Regions from separate parts of the Erwinia sp. AK-PDG3-5 genome, predicted to be linked through region 3. Evidence: predicted binding sites of a transcription regulator. Region 3 holds the regulator's gene; each other region holds the start of a gene.

What was found. Region 3 encodes CRP, which controls carbon source genes, mostly activating them, when cyclic AMP is high. Its sites were predicted from a motif close to ATGTGANNNNNNTCACAT; they were not measured.
Region 1: the regulator CRP is predicted to act here: its motif matches at 2,530-2,547, upstream of udp (uridine phosphorylase).
Region 2: the regulator CRP is predicted to act here: its motif matches at 3,316-3,333, upstream of deoC (deoxyribose-phosphate aldolase).
Region 4: the regulator CRP is predicted to act here: its motif matches at 3,671-3,688, upstream of AC1UKS_RS20440 (YjcB family protein).

Annotation. Positions count from the first base shown of each region.
Region 1 covers NZ_CM165967.1:4,528,529-4,533,370, reverse strand. Annotated here, with positions in the region: gene metE (5-methyltetrahydropteroyltriglutamate--homocysteine S-methyltransferase) at 1-1,503, shown strand, start outside; gene AC1UKS_RS21155 (dienelactone hydrolase family protein) at 1,554-2,381, opposite strand; gene udp (uridine phosphorylase) at 2,670-3,431, shown strand; gene rmuC (DNA recombination protein RmuC) at 3,505-4,842, shown strand, end outside.
Region 2 covers NZ_CM165967.1:4,018,366-4,023,207, forward strand. Annotated here, with positions in the region: gene deoB (phosphopentomutase) at 1-902, opposite strand, end outside; gene deoA (thymidine phosphorylase) at 965-2,287, opposite strand; gene deoC (deoxyribose-phosphate aldolase) at 2,368-3,147, opposite strand; gene AC1UKS_RS18685 (TatD family hydrolase) at 3,515-4,291, opposite strand; gene AC1UKS_RS18690 (patatin-like phospholipase family protein) at 4,288-4,842, opposite strand, start outside.
Region 3 covers NZ_CM165967.1:445,253-450,094, forward strand. Annotated here, with positions in the region: gene AC1UKS_RS01950 (YccS/YhfK family putative transporter) at 1-1,490, opposite strand, end outside; gene crp (cAMP-activated global transcriptional regulator CRP) at 1,549-2,181, opposite strand; gene AC1UKS_RS01960 (OsmC family protein) at 2,489-2,899, shown strand; gene AC1UKS_RS01965 (phosphoribulokinase) at 2,939-3,808, opposite strand; gene AC1UKS_RS01970 (YheU family protein) at 3,886-4,104, opposite strand; gene AC1UKS_RS01975 (hydrolase) at 4,106-4,842, opposite strand, start outside.
Region 4 covers NZ_CM165967.1:4,370,046-4,374,887, reverse strand. Annotated here, with positions in the region: gene AC1UKS_RS20455 (transposase) at 63-458, opposite strand; gene AC1UKS_RS20450 (MATE family efflux transporter) at 1,003-2,259, shown strand; gene AC1UKS_RS20445 (ATP-grasp fold amidoligase family protein) at 2,268-3,221, shown strand; gene AC1UKS_RS20440 (YjcB family protein) at 3,278-3,559, opposite strand; gene AC1UKS_RS20435 (hypothetical protein) at 4,321-4,458, shown strand; gene dgcN (diguanylate cyclase DgcN/YfiN) at 4,445-4,842, shown strand, end outside.

The DNA of each region.
Region 1 (4,842 bases), 680 kb from region 3:
GTGCAGGGGCTGCATGTTGATTTGGTGCATGGGAAAGACGATATCGCTGAGCTGAACGCGAAAGTCCCGGCCGACTGGCTGCTCTCTGTTGGCGTTATCAATGGCCGTAACGTCTGGCGAGCCGACTTGAGCAGCTGGTTCGAACGCCTGCAACCGCTGGTTTCCCAGCGCAAACAGCTGTGGATCGGTTCGTCCTGTTCGCTGCTGCACAGCCCTATCGACCTGAGTACCGAAACCCGCCTGGACGACGAAGTGAAAAGCTGGTTCGCCTTCGCCCTGCAAAAGTGTGCTGAGCTGTCACTGCTGAGCAACGCGCTGAACAACAACAACCCGCAGTCACTGGAAGCCTGGAGCGCGCCGATCCGTGCCCGTCGTGATTCGGGTCGGGTGCATAATGCGGCAGTCAGCAAACGTCTTGCGGCGATCACCACGAAAGACAGCCAGCGCGATCATGGCTATAGCGTACGTGCTGACGCGCAGCGCAAGCGCTTTAACCTGCCGGCCTGGCCCACCACCACCATTGGTTCGTTCCCACAAACTACCGAAATCCGTGGCCTGCGCCTGGACTTCAAACAGGGCCGCCTGGACAGTAATCACTACCGTACCGGCATTGCCGAACATATCAAACAGGCCATTGCGGAGCAGGAACGTCTGGGTCTGGACGTGCTGGTGCACGGCGAAGCCGAACGTAACGACATGGTTGAGTATTTTGGCGAGAACCTCGACGGTTTTGCCTTCACGCAAAATGGCTGGGTGCAGAGCTACGGTTCACGCTGCGTCAAGCCACCGGTCATTATTGGCGACGTCAGCCGCCCGGCGGCGATCACCGTTGAGTGGGCTAAATACGCCCAGTCCCTGACGGAGAAACCGGTAAAAGGCATGCTGACCGGGCCGGTTACCATCCTTTGCTGGTCATTTCCGCGTGAAGACGTGAGCCGTGAAACCATCGCTAAGCAGATTGCCCTGGCGCTGCGCGATGAGGTGGAGGACCTGGAAAAAGCCGGCATCGGGATCATTCAGATTGATGAGCCTGCCCTGCGTGAAGGTCTGCCGCTTCGTCAGTCCGATTGGGCGGCCTACCTGGCATGGGCAGTCGATGCCTTCCGCCTGAACGCCGCCGTGGCGAAGGATGATACGCAGATCCATACCCATATGTGTTACTGCGAGTTCAACGACATCATGGGTTCAATTGCGGCGCTGGATGCGGATGTGATCACCATCGAAACCTCACGGTCGGATATGGAACTGCTGGAGTCGTTTGAAGAGTTTGATTACCCGAATGAGATCGGCCCTGGCGTGTACGACATTCATTCGCCAAACGTGCCAGGCGTGGAATGGATGGAAGAACTGTTGCTGAAGGCGGCGAAGCGCATCCCGACAGAGCGTCTGTGGGTGAATCCGGATTGTGGTCTGAAAACGCGCGGCTGGACAGAAACGCGTCAGGCGTTAGCGAACATGGTGCAAGCCGCCCAGAACCTGCGCAAGACCAAAAAACCGGCCTGATTTCTGCTTAAAAGGAAGTGATGTGGGGCGCCTGGCGCCCCTTTTTGTTATTACTTCACGCCATTCTGCCGGAACCAGGCGAGCATGCGCTGCCAGCCATCTTTGGCCGACTCTTCATGATAGCTTGGGCGGTAATCGGCATTAAACGCATGGCCTGCATCCGGATAAACAATAATTTCCGATTTGGCGTTCGCTGCACGCAGCGCCTGGCGCATGGTCTCCACGCTCTCCTGCGGAATGCTGTCGTCTTTGCCGCCATAAAGGCCTAACACCGGCGCAGTTAAATCCACCGCGATATCAACCGGCTGCTTCTGCTGCTTTAGCGTCTTCTCACCGACCATTTTGCCATACCAGGCCACGGCGGCTTTCAGCTGTGGATTGTGTGCGGCATACAGCCAGGTAATGCGTCCGCCCCAGCAGAAGCCGGTGATGCCCATATTGCGCATATCGCCGCCGTGACGGGAGGCCCAGTTGGCAACGTGATCCAAATCGGCCAACACCTGATTATCCGGAACGGTGCTGACTAATTCTTTAAACAGCGTCGGGATATCGTCGTATTCAGCAGGATCGCCCTGGCGGAAGTAAAGCTCTGGCGCAACCGCCAGATAGCCTTCGGCAGCCAGGCGACGGCAGATATCGCGAATGTGTTCATGCACGCCAAAAATCTCCTGAACCACCAGAATCACCGGCAGTGGGCCGCTAACATGACGCGGTTTGGCGTGAAAAGCGGGCATGTTCTCGCCCTGAGTAGGAATGGATGTTTCACCTGACTGGATGGCGTCACTGTCAGTAATAATCGTGGTCGATGCGGTAGGCGATACCGCAGGAGTGAACCCATTATTGCTCATTTTTTGAGTCGTATTCTCGTCGGTTTTCATTGTCCTCTCCATGCATGCATTAGCGCAATCAGCTAACTATAGCCAGGATTACGTTTGGGTCAGGGGGTTGCTCACTACCCATCATTAACACTGCCATTACCTGACCGGGAGGGCAAGTTGTGGCAATCCGAAAGCCAAGAGTGTTTAAATGTGATGTATGTCACTTCTTGTTGTTGATTTAATGTAACTTTCATTGGACGAAGTGATGCGATTCACATAATTTTCGGCAGCTTTGCATTATTGTGACCGCCTGATCCTTATCCCCCTTTCCCGTTACAGGAGTTTGAAATGGCACACTCAGACGTTTTTCATTTGGGTTTAACAAAAGCGGATTTGCAGGGCGCGACCTTGGCGATTGTGCCGGGCGATCCTGAGCGGGTGAAAAAAATTGCGGCATTGATGGAAAACCCGGTCCATCTGGCCTCACACCGTGAATTTACCAGCTGGCGTGCAGAGCTGGATGGCAAGGCGGTGATCGTCTGTTCCACCGGCATCGGCGGTCCTTCAACGTCTATTGCAGTGGAAGAACTGGCTCAATTGGGCGTGCGCACCTTCCTGCGCGTCGGCACCACGGGCGCTATTCAGCCAGAGATTAACGTCGGCGATGTGCTGGTCACCACCGGTTCAGTGCGTCTTGATGGCGCCAGCCTGCACTTCGCCCCGCTGGAATTCCCGGCGGTTGCTGACTTTACCTGCACCACGGCGCTGGTTGACGCGGCGAAAGCGGCAGGGGCAACCACCCACATCGGTATCACCGCATCTTCCGATACCTTCTATCCTGGCCAGGAGCGTTACGACACCTATTCCGGCCGCGTCGTCAGCCGTTTCCAGAATTCGATGAAGGAATGGCAGGATATGGGCGTGCTGAACTATGAGATGGAGTCGGCAACGCTGTTAACCATGTGTGCCAGCCAGGGACTACGTGCAGGTATGGTTGCTGGGGTAATCGTTAACCGCACTCAGCAGGAAATTCCTGATGCGGAAACGATGAAAAGAACCGAGAGTGATGCGGTACGTATTGTGGTAGATGCGGCGCGCCGTCTAATCTGACGCTTTTTATCTGGACATTCATACAGTAGGCCTCTACCTTTTCCCGTAGATAAGTCCATGCGGGAGAATAAAGGTGGATGCAACAATCAGTTATGGCGTTTGTCTGGCGCTGGCCGGTGTGCTGGCAGGCTGGACAATCGCCTGGTTTCGCGGGCAGCAGGTCTCAGCCCGGCAGGAAACCGAACGGCAATTGCTGCTGCAGTCAGCTGAACAGCTGCGCGAAGAGCGTGAACGGCTGCAGCAGCAGGTCGAAACCTGTCAGCAGGCGCAACGGCAGAATGAGCTTGAGTTGCGCCAGCTACACGGGACGCTGTCTGCGGCCCAGGAAAAGCTTCACCACCTCGATCACTGGCGCAATGAAACTGAACAGCTGACGCGGGAATTACGCAACCAGCTGGAAATCAACAGTTCTCAGGAAGCCGAACTGCGCGAAGTCACCATCCGTCTTGAAGAAACCCGCATGGCTGCTGAAGAGAAACAGCGCCTGCTGGTCAACAGCGAGCAGCGGCTAAACGCGCAATTTGAAAACCTGGCCAACCGGATTTTCGAAAACAGTGGACGCCGCGTCGATGAGCAAAACAAGCAAAGCCTCAACAGCCTGATTTCGCCCCTGCGTGAACAGCTGGAAGGCTTCCGTCGCCAGGTTCAGGACGGCTTTGGCCAGGAAGCCCGTGAACGTCACACTCTCTCGCATGAAATCCGCAACCTGCAGCAGCTGAACGCGCAAATGGCGCAGGAAGCGATCAACCTGACCAAAGCGCTAAAAGGCGACAATAAGACTCAGGGTAACTGGGGTGAAGTGGTCTTGAGCCGCGTGCTTGAAGCCTCCGGGCTGCGGGAAGGCCATGAGTATGAAACCCAGGTCACCATTCAGTTAGAACAGAACGGACGGATGCAGCCGGATGTGATCGTGCGTCTGCCGCAGGGCAAAGATGTGGTTATCGATGCCAAAATGACGCTGGTGGCCTACGAACGTTACTTCAACGGTGACGATGAGGCGCAGCGCGAAGCGGCAATCAGCGAGCATATTGCCGCCATTCGTGGGCATTTACGTCAGCTGAGCCGAAAAGATTACCAACAATTGCCCGGTTTACGCTCCCTGGATTATGTGTTGATGTTTATCCCGGTTGAACCGGCCTTTTTACTGGCGATCGATCGCCAGCCGGAGCTGATCAACGAAGCGCTCAACCTGAACATCATGTTAGTCAGTCCAACCACCCTGCTGGTGGCGTTGCGGACGATTAACAATCTCTGGCGCTACGAGCATCAGAGCCGCCATGCCCAACGCATCGCCGATCGTGCCGCGAAGCTCTACGATAAAATGCGCCTGTTTGTCGATGATATGTCCTCAATGGGCCAAAGTCTGGACAAAGCGCAGGACAGTTACCGTCAGGCAATGAAAAAACTGTCG
Region 2 (4,842 bases), 1.2 Mb from region 3:
TTGGTGAAGACGATGCTGTTGTCCGGTGCGATTTTCATCTCGGCAACGGTGGCGTCAAACAGCGCATCCAGCCCGGTGGCCTTCACTTTTTTGGTGATGCCAACGTGGGCGTAGATATCGGCAATTTTACCGACCGAAATCACCTGGCCCTTCTGCTCATCCACCAGCTTTTTCAGGATGGTTGGCGCAGGAGGTTCTACCGCCAGGTCGTGACGGTTGCCAGTGCGCTCGAAGTTGCCTGGCTTGTCGCCAACAAACGGACGGGCGATCACCCGGCCGATGTTGTAGCCGCCTTCGGTTAAGGCCTCACGGGCGATTTCACACAGCGCGTACAGACGCTCCAGCCCGAAGGTCTCTTCGTGGCAGGCAATCTGGAACACCGAGTCAGCGGAGGTGTAGAAAATCGGCTTGCCGGTTTTCATATGCTCTTCGCCGAGCTGATCGAGGATCACCGTGCCTGACGAGTGGCAGTTGCCGAGGTAGCCCGGCAGGTCGGCCTTCTCAACCAGCAGATCCAGCAACTCCTGCGGGAAGCTGTTTTCTTTGTCGCTGAAATATCCCCAGTCGAACAGCACCGGCACACCGGCGATTTCCCAATGGCCTGACGGCGTGTCTTTGCCGGAAGACAGTTCGCTGGCATAGGCATAAGCGCCGGTAATTTCGGCGTCTTTATCCAGCCCTAACGGGAATTTTCCGGTCGACTCTTCCGCCGCTTTCCCCAGCCCTAAAGCCGTCAGATTTGGCAGGTGCAGCGGGCCTTTACGTCCAATGTCCGCTTCGCCCTTGAAGCACGCCTCGGCAATGTGTCCGAGGGTATCAGAGCCTTCATCACCAAATTTATGGGCATCTTTGCTGGAGCCGATCCCGAAGGAATCCAACACCATGATAAATACACGTTTCATCCTGATCTCCTGCGTCTGTGACGCGCTGAGCGTAAATTTTATCGATCCGAACAGTATGACGCTTATCCGCTAATTCTGCGATAGATAACTGGGGTCTGGGCCGGCGCATTTTCGCTTAAGGTCACCGCGCGCTTCATCGCCTCAGCAGCTTCCTGCCAGGCGGTTTCCGTAGCGGCGTGGATCACCGCCAGCGGACGCTGGTTGTCTGCACGGTCACCCAGCTGCGCCATCTCACTGAATCCGACGCTGTAATCGAGCGGATCGCTGGCCTGGCGACGACCGCCGCCCATCGACACCACCGCCATGCCCAACGCCCGGGTATCCATCGCGCTGACGATCCCCGGCTTATCGGCATACACCGCCTTGCTGAGCATCGGCGCCGGTAAATATTTATCCATCAGCTCGATAAAGTCTGTCGGGCCTTTTTGCGCCGCGACCATGCGCGCAAAAATTTCCGCTGCCTTGCCGTTATCCAGCACCGCCTGCAGTTTGCCAGTGGCCTCGTCGGTATTGGCCGCAAGCCCGCCGGATACCAGCATTTCCGCACTCAAAGCCAGCGTCACTTCCAGCAGACGCGGATTGCGGTATTCGCCGGTCAGGAAGCGCACGGCTTCACGCACTTCCAGCGCATTACCGGCGCTTGACGCCAGCACCTGGTTCATATCGGTTAACAGCGCGGTGGTTTTGCAGCCCGCGCCGTTCGCCACGCCAACAATCGACTGGGCCAGCAGCTCGGACTGTTCGAAGGTCGGCATAAAGGCGCCGGAGCCGACTTTAACGTCCATCACCAGCGCATCCAGACCTTCCGCCAGCTTTTTGGCGAGGATCGAGGCGGTGATCAGCGGAATCGAATCGACGGTCGCGGTGATGTCGCGGGTGGCGTAGAAACGCTTATCCGCAGGCGCCAGCGAGTTGGTTTGACCGATAATCGCCACGCCGACGTCTTTGATGATGCGACGGAACGTCTCGTCATCAGGGAAGATATCAAAGCCCGGAATGGCTTCCAGCTTGTCCAGCGTACCGCCCGTGTGGCCGAGGCCACGGCCAGAAATCATCGGCACATAGCCACCGCAGGCCGCCACCATCGGGCCGAGCATCAGCGAGGTCACATCGCCCACGCCGCCGGTTGAGTGCTTGTCCACGATCGGGCCGTTGAGGTTCAGCGCCTTCCAGTTGAGCACCGAGCCTGAGTCGCGCATCGCCATGGTCAGCGCGACCCGCTCCTGCAGCGTCATATCGTGGAAATAAATGGTCATCGCCAGCGCGGCGATTTGCCCTTCAGACACGGTGTTATCTCGCACGCCATTGATAAAGAAGCGGATCTCCTCTTCGGTCAGTGGCTGGCCATCTCTTTTTTTACGGATAATTTCTTGTGGCAGGAACACGTTGCCCCCTGGTGGTTGCGGTAATGAGGGCGAAATGATTTTCGCCCTTGCGGCTGAGGTTGGCGGGGTCGCCAGTCAGACTAGTAAGCGGAGTCGCTCTTGGCTCCAGCATGACCCGCCGTTTCCAGCAGGCTGGCTAACAGGCTGGACGCGCCAAAACGGAAGTGACGGGCATCGGCCCAGTCGCTGCCGAGAATGTCATCGGCCAGCTTCAGGTAAATTGCCGCATCGTCCGCGGTACGCACGCCGCCAGCCGGCTTGAAGCCCACCTGGTGCTTAACGCCTTTATCAGCAATCACTTGCAGCATGATTTTTGCCACTTCCGGGGTGGCATTGATCGGCACTTTACCGGTGGAGGTTTTGATAAAGTCAGCGCCCGCCTCGATGGCAATTTCAGAGGCTTTACGGATCAGTGCCGCATCCTTCAGCTCGCCGGTTTCGATAATCACCTTCAGCAGCACGTCGGCTTCGGCACAGGCTTCTTTACAGGCGCTCACGATCTCGTAGCCAATCTCTTCGTTACCGGCCATCAGCGCGCGGTAAGGGAACACCACGTCGACTTCGTCAGCCCCGTAGGCGATCGCTGCGTGGGTTTCTGCCAGGGCAATTTCTTTGTCGTCATTGCCGTGCGGGAAGTTGGTAACGGTGGCAATGCGAATATCCGGCGTGCCCTGCTCGCGCAGCGTTTTACGGGCAATCGGGATAAAGCGCGGATAGATGCAGATTGCCGCGGTATTGCCCGCCGGGGATTTCGCCTGATGGCACAGCGCGATCACTTTCGCATCGGTGTCGTCATCATTCAGCGTGGTCAGATCCATCAGTTTCAGGGCACGTACGGCCGCTGCGGTTACGTCAGTCATTCTGTTCTCCAGACAAGGTTTAAGGCGGCTTCCCGGATGCCGGGCAGGAATTCCTTCCGCCTGAGCCCGCGAAGGGCTGTGATGTTAAAATAATAACGGAAAAGGCTGAGCCACTTCCGTGATGAAATTCACGAACAGGGAATTACTGTTGCAAGCATTGTACATGCAATGTGATTAATATCACATAAACAGCCTGTTAACCTGCCAGATATGGCCATTGTTGCGCAACAAAGCCTGATTTTAGCTGACATCATCAGAAAATGTTATAATTATAACATTCATCATTCAGTGTAGCAGATGCAGATGACAGTAGACCCGGCAGGCCAAAGGCGCACCGTCTCGCAGGGGACTTTAAGAGTTTAGCCAGTCAGAGCTGAAAAAGAGTGCGTGTGTTCTCAAGAAGGGTTTCGGCTATTTCCTGCGGGGATTCTTCCCGCAGTTCGCACAGGCTCTGCCAGACATTTTTTACCCGCTCGGGGCGATTGGCCTGGCCCTGAAAGCCCTGTAGCGGCATATCCGGCGCGTCGGTTTCCAGCAGTAGCGAGCTCAGCGGCAGCCGTGCGATTGTATTGCGGGTTTTGCTGGCGCGTTCATAGGTGATGGTGCCGCCCACACCGATGGCATAGCCGGCGCGGATAAAGGCCAGCGCCTGCTGTTCGCTGCCGGCGAAGCCATGCACCACGCCACGGCGCGGAAGATCGAGGCGTCGCAGATGCAGGGCTAATTTATCGTGGGTGCGGCGGGAGTGCAGGATCACCGGCAGATCGTACTGCTTTGCCAGCCGGATTTGCGCATCCAGCACCCGCTCCTGCTTATCAAACTGGGGATTGTCGATAAACAGATCGAGGCCGATCTCGCCGATCGCCACCAGCTTTTTCGGCCGCTGTTTCAGGTAGTCTTCCAGCTGGTCCAGATGTGAATCATCATGTTGTGCGATCGCCATCGGATGGGTGCCCAACGCGGCATATAAAGGTGGCCATTGCTCTGCCAGCGCCATTACCCCCGCGAAGCGGTCAGCCGACACCCCAACCACAATGATTTTCTCCACCCCTGCCGCTGCCGCCAGACGCAGGCTCTCTTCTTCGTTGCCAGAAAACGGCGCAAAATCGAAGTGACAATGGGTATCGATAAACGTGGGTGTCATGCCAGCGAGCCCTTATCGTAATCGGCATCGTTGCCCGCCAGCGGATCGAGAATAACGCCATCCCGCACCGGTTCGTTGGCCACCGGCGCAGGTGGAACCACCGGTTTGGTACTCAGCAGCGTCTCATTTTCCTGCAACCATTGCCCCACCGTGGCGAGGAAATAGCGGCCGCAGCGGCGTCCCAGATGATAATCCTGATTCAACGAGGCCACGCGACTGCCCAGCGCCATGCTGGCGAGCGCATGCGGCGGGAAGATCTCAATAATCCGCAGATTACCCGGCGGATTTTCAATAAAGTCCTGCGTCTCGCGGTAGCTGTCTTCATGCAGATGCATGATATTGACCAACGGCTGCAGCGCACTGTCGCTCAGCCAGCGCTCAATGCGCTTCAGCCACTGTGGCGTATAGGTCATCTGCGAAGGAACGGTGCGGATCACCACGATGGTATCGGCCCCGCGACGCGCCGCTTCACGCACCGGAATGGCATCACTGATCCCACCATCGAGATAGCTGATGCCATCCATATCCACGCCGGGACGATACAGGCCCGG
Region 3 (4,842 bases):
GCAATCAGGCAACCCATCAGCGTATCCAGTAAACGCGGCAGCAGGAAGTCTGCGCCGTTAAGCGAGAGCAGCTGCAACGAATACACTGCGGTGACCGTAAAGCCAATCATCGCGAAGCCGTAGAATTTACGGATAAACAGGTAGCTGATAAGGGTAATGGCTAGCATCACCAGCAGCACGATGGATTCGGGTGCCTGCAGGCGCAGGGTTACTGCGGCAATCACCAGCCCGGCCAGCGTGCCCAGCGCACGGTGCTGAATACGGACGCGGGTTGCGCTGTACCCGTTCTGGCTGACAAACATGACCGTCATCAGGATCCAGTAGGGTTTGGGCAGATTAAAGAATAGCGCCAGCGAGCTGGCAAAGGTCAGCATCACCGCAAAGCGGGCGGCGGTGCGCAAGGCGGCCGATTTCAGCGACAAATAGCTTCTGATAGCCGGCAGCAGCGGCAGTCGGCGCTGCCGGTCAGCCATCAAATCGCGCTGATAAAGGGGACGCTGGGTACGCAGCACCCGACCAATCCGGCTGAAGTGGTAATAGCAGAAGGTGCCGACGGGGTTATCCGGATTCTGCCGTGAGATCTTCTCCAGCGCCTGAAGCTGCTTATCCATGGTGAAGCGCTCGGGCAGCTTGTGGTAGAGGATATCGTCGGCCAGTTCACGTAGCCTGGCGGCGATGGTCTGCGCATTCCAGCGGATCACCGCTTCGGCATGGCTTTGCTCCACCAGCTTTTGCACTTCTTCCGGCTGATGCAGGCTGACGGAGATGTGCTCCTGCAAATCAAGCGCGATTTGAAACGCGCGGGTCAGCCGCTTGTGGTGATTGTTGTTGGTGGCTGACAGCATATGCATCTGCTGATAGCAGGTGGTGATCAGGTCGACCGCTTTTTGCTGGCGCGCCAGCAGCGGAGGCAGGGCTTTCTCCGGATCGGTGAGTTTGGTCAGCAGGGTGTATTTCGCTTCGCAGTAACCCGCCAGCTCGCGATAGAGCAGGCTTAAGGTTTCCCGCAGCGGCTGCTCTTTCCACAGCCAGAACCAGACCCAGTTGAACACGCCGTACCAGATGGTGCCGAGCACGTAGAGCATCGGCGGTTCCCACACCGGCATGCGTCCTGCCAGGCTAAGGGTGAAGATTGCGGCTATCAGCGAGCCGGGCAGCAGGCGACCATGCAGCGGGCTGATTTCGCCGGTGACGCCCAGCAGCATCGCCATCGAAAACAGGATCACGGGCAGGGGAACGTGGTGACCGGCAAGGTACTGGATCAGGAAACTGCTGAAGGCGAACAGGATTCCGCCAACGATCAGGCGTTTGAAAAAGCGCTTATGAGGAGTATCAAGGCCAGCGAGGTTGCAACAGGCAGGGACTAAGGAAAACAGCAACCCTTTTTGCAAGTCGCCCAGCAGCCATCCCATCGCTACCGGTAAACAGAGCACCAGCGTCTGGCGCAATGCGTAGTTGATCTCCGGGTGATAAATCAGTCGACGCCACATCACTCCACACCAAATAAAAAGGCGCAACACCAGGTGTTGCGCCGTGGATCAGAGCCGATTAGCGCGTGCCGTAGACAACGATAGTTTTACCGTGTGCCGAGATCAGGTTCTGATCTTCCAGCATCTTCAAAATGCGTCCCACTGTTTCACGAGAACAGCCAACGATTTGCCCAATTTCCTGGCGGGTGATCTTGATCTGCATCCCATCCGGGTGCGTCATGGCGTCCGGTTGTTTTGCCAGGTTCAGCAAGGTCTGCGCGATGCGACCCGTCACATCGAGGAAAGCTAAATTGCCCACTTTCTCAGAAGTGACCTGCAAGCGATTCGCCATCTGTGCAGACAGGCGCATCAGAATGTCAGGGTTAACCTGGATCAGCTGACGGAATTTTTTGTAGGAGATTTCAGCCACTTCACAGGCTGTCTTCGCGCGTACCCACGCGCTGCGCTCCTGACCTTCTTCAAACAGGCCAAGCTCGCCAATAAAGTCGCCCTGATTGAGGTAAGACAGGATCATCTCTTTGCCTTCTTCATCCTTGATAAGCACCGCTACTGAACCTTTGACGATGTAGTAGAGGGTTTCTGCCTTTTCACCCTGATGAATCAGCGTGCTCTTGGATGGATACTTATGAATATGGCAATGAGACAGGAACCATTCAAGTGTCGGGTCTGTTTGCGGTTTGCCGAGAACCATTCGCTGTTATCCTCTGTTGTAATCGTGCCTAAATACAGGGGCAGAGTTCCCTGCCAGGCGTTGAAATAGTCAAGCGTTTCCCATCAGGAAATTTATTCGGGCCTCTGTTAAAAGCCTGGCTCGTTATGCGATTCGTTTCGTCGTGCCTGTAGAGTACTGACGAAAATATTACAGCTTTGTTTGTAGCACAGCTTTCAACGAGTGTCTTGTGTTGTCTCGCTTCAGCATAGTGCGAAAATTGCCGCATTGCCGTTTTTCTGGCTAAAGCGTAATCTGGCGATAACTGAATGAATTAGAGGAAATTGTTATGCAGGCTCGAGTCAAGTGGGTTGAAGGGTTAACGTTTTTGGGAGAATCCTCATCCGGGCATCAGGTTCTGATGGACGGAAATGCGGGCGATAAAGCCCCGAGCCCGATGGAGATGGTGTTGATGGCCGCGGGCGGATGCAGCGCAATCGACGTGGTTTCCATTCTGCAGAAGGGCCGCCACGACGTAAAGGATTGCGAAGTGAAGCTCAGCTCCGAACGCCGTGAAGAGGCCCCACGCCTGTTCACCCACATCAATCTGCACTTTATCGTCACCGGCGTGGCGTTAGGCGATAAAGCGGTGTCGCGTGCCGTTGATCTCTCCGCTGAGAAATATTGCTCGGTCGCACTGATGCTGGGCAAAGGCGTGGAAATCACCCACAGCTATGAAGTGATTGAGTTACCGGCGTAAGTCATCCCATCGCCGCCTTAAGCCCCGTTCCCGCGGGGCTTACTCTATTTTCTTACCCTGGATCAGACGTTTCACCAGCGGCCCCATAATCAACTCCATCGCCAGTCCCATCTTGCCGCCCGGCACCACCAGCGTATTAATGTGCGAGATAAACGATCCCTGCAGCATCGACAGCAAATACGGGAAGTCGATATCTTCCAGCGCCTGGAAATGGATCACCACAAAGCTTTCATCCAGCGACGGGATACCGCGCGCCGCGAACGGGTTAGAGGTATCTACGGTCGGCACACGCTGGAAGTTAATGTGCGTGCGGGAGAACTGCGGCGTAATAAAGTTGATGTAATCCTCCATGGATCGCACCACCGAATCCATCACCGCTTCGCGTGAGTGGCCGCGTTCGCTGGTATCGCGCACCAGTTTCTGGATCCACTCCAGGTTAACGATCGGCACTACGCCAACCAGCAAATCAACCTGCTGGGAGACATTGTTCTGCGGCGTCACCACGCCGCCATGCAGCCCTTCATAAAACAGCACGTCTGTCGGTTCCGGCAGGGATTGCCACGGCGTAAAGGTTCCCGGAACCTGATTCCAGGGTACCGCTTCATCATAGGTGTGCAGATATTTGCGGGATTTGCCGCTGCCTGAACGACCATATTCCGCGAAGGTCTGTTCGAGCAGGGCGAAGTCATTGGCTTCCGGGCCGAAATAGCTGATATGGCGGCCCATATCGCGCGCCTTACGGATCGCCATATCCATTTCAGGACGGGTATAACGGTGAAAGCTGTCGCCTTCGACTTCGGCGGCATGCAGATTCAGCTGCTGGAAGATTTTTCTGAAGGCCAGGCTGGTGGTGGTGGTTCCCGCCCCGCTGGAGCCGGTGACGGCAATAACCGGATGTTTGGCTGACATGCGCATACCTCCCTGAGAAAAGTCACATCGATCACGCATTGGTACCATGTTTCGCGCACGGGTGTCATCTTTGCCACTTAACCGGTCACGGAACCTCGCGGCATAATATTGACCGTCTCGTGCAGTTCAGACCACACCAGCACCGCTTCGCCGCTGCTTAACTGGCGGCGAACATCCTTCACTTTTTGTTCCAGCGAGCGTTCCTGCTCACCGTAGTCGGTGCCTTCACGCAGGACAAAGGATTCAATCAGGTTATCGAGGGTGTCAGCGTCGAGCTCTTTCCAGGGAATAATCACGTTAGTTGTCCAGCCAGGTTGAAAGCCATTGAGGAATGCGTTGCTCAAGCCACATTTGCGGATTGCGTAAGGTGCCACCGACAAACCCCACGTGGCCACCATATTCGGTCAGTTGATAGGTCACTGACGCAGGCAGCAGGTCGGGCGTGGGGATCACTTCGTCGGTCATAAAAGGATCGTCTTTGGCGTGGATGATCAGCAGCGGTTTTGCCACGCCGGGCAATAACGGCATCGCGCTGCAACGACGGTAGTAATCCGTCGCATCCTGAAAACCGTGTGCCCTGGCGGTAATGGCATCATCAAAATCACGCAGCTTTTTCAGCGCCCGAAGCTCAGTCAGATCGATGGGCAAGGTGCCAGGCCAGGCAAGCAGTTTGCGTTCAGCGTTTTGCTTCAGAAGATTGAGCAGGTAGCGCTGGTAAACGCGGGAAAATCCCTGCTCCAGCTTCTGGCTGCAGGGTTCCAGCATCAGCGGGGCCGATACCACCACCGCCGCATCCAGCAGGCAGTTTGCGCCCTGCTCGCCCATCAGGCAGGCCAGCATATTCCCGCCCAGCGAAAACCCAACGGCGGCGGTGGGAACCTGCCCCCACTCTGCACGCAGCCAGTTAAGGAAAAAGGTGGCATCGCTGGTTTCGCCAGAGTGATAAATCCGGTGGAGGCGATTGGGCTCGCCGCTGCAGCCACGAAAATGCATCACCACCCCCAGCCAGCCTCGCGCCTGACAGCTTTCCAGCA
Region 4 (4,842 bases), 840 kb from region 3:
TAGCATTGGGAATATTTTATTTTGGTCCTGCATCTAATATAGAAACGTGCTGTAGATCTCAATTAATGGTTTTCAATGTTGTACGGGTAATGATACACGCTACGGCTAATATCCAGCAGGCGGCAACTGCGGCGAGTCCCGATATCAAAGGTATCCTGAAGGTAATTAACGGCCTGGCGCTTGTCATTGGTAGTAAAGAAGTTTTTAAGTACGCTTTGCAGCATCTCTTTGTCGGAGTTAAGGGTCTGCAGCTCGCGCTCCATGTTATGCACTTTCTCCTCCAGGTCCTTGATTTTACGGCCTTCTTCCGAGGAAAGACCGGAATATTTTTTCTTCCAGCTATAGAAGGTCGCTTCAGAGATACCCAGTTCGTCGCAGATCTCTTTCACCTTTACCCCGCATTCAGATGCTTTAATGGCACTGGTGATTTGCTCTTCTGTATATCGTGACTTTCTCATAAATGCTCTTCCCTTTCTTAACAATAATGTGATGAGAACGACTGCAATAATTAGTGGATCTGATTATTCCAAAAATCACAGCAGTGTCGTTAAGTGCGCGATTTGAATGGCAGGGATTAAGTTAAGTGATTATGAAGAAATATCATCATGGGATTTCTCCTATTTTATTTCCAAACCCCTTAGTTAGCTTTCGATATGCAGGTTTTTGATATAAATTCGTCTCATGAAATCTTCAATGCCAACATGTGATTCAGAATACTCCCGCATGTGCAGCCTGAAATTTGTGCCATGATAATTAGCGCCAAAAAGTGACTTGTGAAAAGGTTTACATGAATTTAAGCGCGTAATTAGCCTGGCTATTTTTCAGCGGTGAAGCGTTAAGACAAAAAAACGCATTTGATTGCGAGCGGATTAGGAATTGTCCGTATTATAAATTTTAGGTCCATTTTTATCGCCAGGTATATTGAGCGTTAATTTTTTCCGTTTTCGACATGGACGTACCGAGTTATTGCAATAAGTGATTAGTTTTACAAAGGATGCTTCGATGAAACACAGCGCAATGTCAAACGCCATCTGGATGATGTCGGAAAAAGTCGTTTCCGTATTTGGAGTGATATTTGTCACATCCTATGTCGCAAAATCCTTTGGCCCCTCAATATTCGGGCAAATAGCATTTTCTGCATCACTTTTTTCAATTGTTCAGACTATCGCTATTTTCGGTACTGAAACCATTCTGTTTAAAAGTATCAGCAAAAATGCGCCAAAAGGAATACGGCTGATGGCGGTGGCCAAACAGCTGAGAATGGTTTTGTTGTTAGTCTTATCTTTGCCGGTATTAATTTACGTCTGGCTGGAGATGCGGGAAAACTTTTTGGTTTTCGCGGTCGCGTCATTCCTGTCGGCAATGTTTGTTACGCAGGATATCTTCAGCGTTTACAACAATGCCCGGTTAGAGTCCCGGATGAACACGGTGGCGAATGCCACGGGAATGATCATCAGTTTTGGCATCAGCTTTTTGGTGGCCTGGTTCAAACTGAGTCCTTTGCTGCTGTCGTTTTCAATCGTAGCGGTCACGCTGGTGCCGTACATGATCAAGCGCAGCCGGTTCCTTCAGGCGAACACCATCAGCTCGCCGCCTAAGCGCAAGCACAGAAGCTATTTGCGCTACCTGTTACATGCGGGATTGCCGCTGGCCATCTCCAGCGTGTTCATCTCAATACAGGTAAAGCTGGCACAATTTTTCCTGGTGGGCGTGGGCTCAGCGCATGAGCTGGGGCTGTTTACCGCCGCCAACACTATCTCTGCTTCGTGGATTTTTATCCCGGTAGCGATCATTACATCCTGCTTTTCTGAGATCTTCAGGGAGCGTGCGGATGTGGCAGTAAAACTGGCCGCAAGGCTGAATGGCTATGTAATGGCAGTTTCCTTTTTGATGCTTCTCGTCGTCGCGCTGTTTGGCGAAAAGATCATCACTACCCTTTATGGGCATGACTACACACAATCAGGAAATCTCGTTACGTTATTGTCGTTAGCAACCTGCTTTTCGGCAATGGGAACAGTAGCTTACCGCTACATGGTGAAGGAAGGTGGTTTTAATTACCTGCTGGTCAAGATCGTGGTGCTGGTCGTAATTAGCGTGGCAACCAACTGGTTCTTCATCCGTTTCTGGGGATTAACAGGCGCAGCCTGGAGCGTTCTGGTCACCGAACTGCTCTCCCTGACCGTAATGAATTATTTCTTTAAGAATGCCGTCATTCTTAAAATACAGCTTTCCTCACTTAACTACAAAACATACAAATGAGGTAAAAAATGTTAAAACTCAAAGCAGAATTGAGAAAAGGCGTCTTATACCTGCTCAAGAAAATGCCGTGGTCTTATCAGGACCGAGTTTACTATTTTCACACTTTTAAGCGGTTACCTAACATTCGCCAGCCGAAACTGTTTAATGAGAAAATTCTGTACCGCAAATTCGTCACTGGCGACTATGTTCGTTATGGGAATCTTTCGGATAAAGTTTTAGTGCGCGATTACATAGCAAAAACAATTGGTGAAGAGTATTTAATCCCTTTGCTGCATGAAACGGCCGATCCGATTTCATTGCTGGGGCTTAAATCCTTAAAAAACACCGTTATTAAACCGAACCACGGTTCTGGTATGGTAGAAATCTTTCTTGAAGAACCAGACTGTATTCAAAAACAGTTGCTGGTGCGCCGGTGTGAAGAGTGGTTGCGCTGTGATTTCTCGCATCAGTCGCGGGAAATTCATTATCGCTACATTAAGCCGCGCATTCTGGTGGAAGAGTATGTTGGTGATGGCAAGTTTGCCGCCATCGATTACAAATTCCACATGTTTAACAAGAAAGACGGCAACTTTGAGTACGTGCTACAGATCATCTACAACCGCTGTGGCAACTCGCCGCTGTCGATGAACTTCTACGTCAACAACCTGGAGCAGTGCTTCTACAAGATCCGCGATACCGGACTGGATATCAGCGGGGATATGGAAACGTTGAAGAAGGCGCTGGAGCTGAGCAAAAAGCTGGCCAGTGACTTCGACTATGTTCGCGTTGACTGGTACATCAGTGAAGGGCAAATCTTCTTTGGTGAGCTGACCTTTACGCCAGGTGCAGGCATGGTGACCGGGCTGGATATGGGCCTGGATAAGATGATGGGTGATATGTGGTTGCAGGAACACAAAGCAGCCGTATTGCCAGCAACGTCAGGAAGCGTTACGCCGCTGCCGGTGGCCTTGAAGAAATTCTGATTGAGCCGAATACAATAACGAGCCGCTGACTCTCTGAGTCAGCGGCTCGTTTGTTTTCAGGGCATAGGATAATCAGTTGGGGTGTGGCTCATCACGTCGATAAACACATCTTTGGTGATGTGCCAGAAATTATGCAGGTTATCCATACTCAGAGTGATACCTAACAGCCCGGTAACGAACCAGCATGACATGCCAATACCCACGCCGGTGAAGACAAAGGCAATGCCTTTGTGGCTGGCCTGACGGCACTTCACGTTAAAGGTGCTGGCAATAAACATCATTACTGCACTAACCAGTTCCCATCTCATCAATACCAGGCTAGCGGTTAAGGTACCCATATCGTTCAAACTCCGAGATTTACTGCCCTGACAAGAGGCGGTGTCATCACCGATTCAGACGAAAAGTTGCCAGGTTGCTTTTCACTTGAACGGACATAACAGGTCACAGAAGTGTGATGACGGTCACATTATATCACTCGATTTTAAAATTTGAACAAAATTTAGGCCTGGTATGGTAGTTTTTTGCGAGGGAAAAATTAAGCCTTTTATTAACTGAGGTTTACCGATTTAATTCCAAAATATGGGGAATAATCCGTATAGCGAAAGAATGAAAACCGTCTTACAGGCTATATTACTGCGCATCATTCCTTATTTGTGGGAAGTAATTACTCTCCGGGATCAATTTTATTTTTATTTTAAGGCAGTTAGCTTTATTTTGAGACGACAAATGACAATTAAACTCATTATAAATGATTAGCCCGGTCGTCCGGTTTTACCTCTTACTTTCATCGGTATTGGTGAAAAGTCAGCAAAAACAGCTGTTTGATATTGCTAGCAATTGGCAGGGGTGTTCTATACTTAAACCTTACTTAGCTTTAATTTGACGTGACTTAAGTCAAATTCCCTCTTTGAGATGAATCCGACCTCTTAAAAGTTGTACAACCCGCCAATGGGTTGTAGGATTTTTCATGGTAAAAATCCTTATAACTCATTCCCTTCCATTTCCACAGGGCGGGATCTCCACACCTCAAATACAGCTCACGCCATATTCGCTAAAGCGAAATGCGGTTACGGAGCAATAAAAAAATAAAGGAGCCTTTGTGTTTTCGACTGACGCAAAACAGCGCCCGCTGACGCCTGATGACGTGGCGGCCTTGAGCAGCCACCACGTGTTACGGGTCCAGCACAACCAACAGGGCCACATTACCTCTGTGGAAGCGCGCCGTGCACAAGGCTAATTCAACGGCTAAAAAACCGCTGCTGACCTTACGAAAAAGTCTGCAACGCATTCATCTGGTGATCATCGTGGTGTCGCTGTTGTTCAGCGGCCTCTCGCTGTCGGTTCTGTCGATGTTTGCCCTGCGCAGCTATGCGGAAAACAATCTCCAGCTGGTGGCCACCACCCTCGGCTACAGCGTGCAGCCGGCGGTGCTGGCGGGCGACGCGGATGCCGCTGACGATATCGTGCGGCAAATCGCGGCGAAAGCAGAGTTTGGCCACGCCAGAATTGTCGATGCCAGTAATCGCCTGCTGGTGAACTGGCCTTCATCTGGGGCGCAACATCATCAGGGTGCCGGGGAGCTGGTCACCCACTGGATTTTCCCGCAGCCTGCCAACGTGCC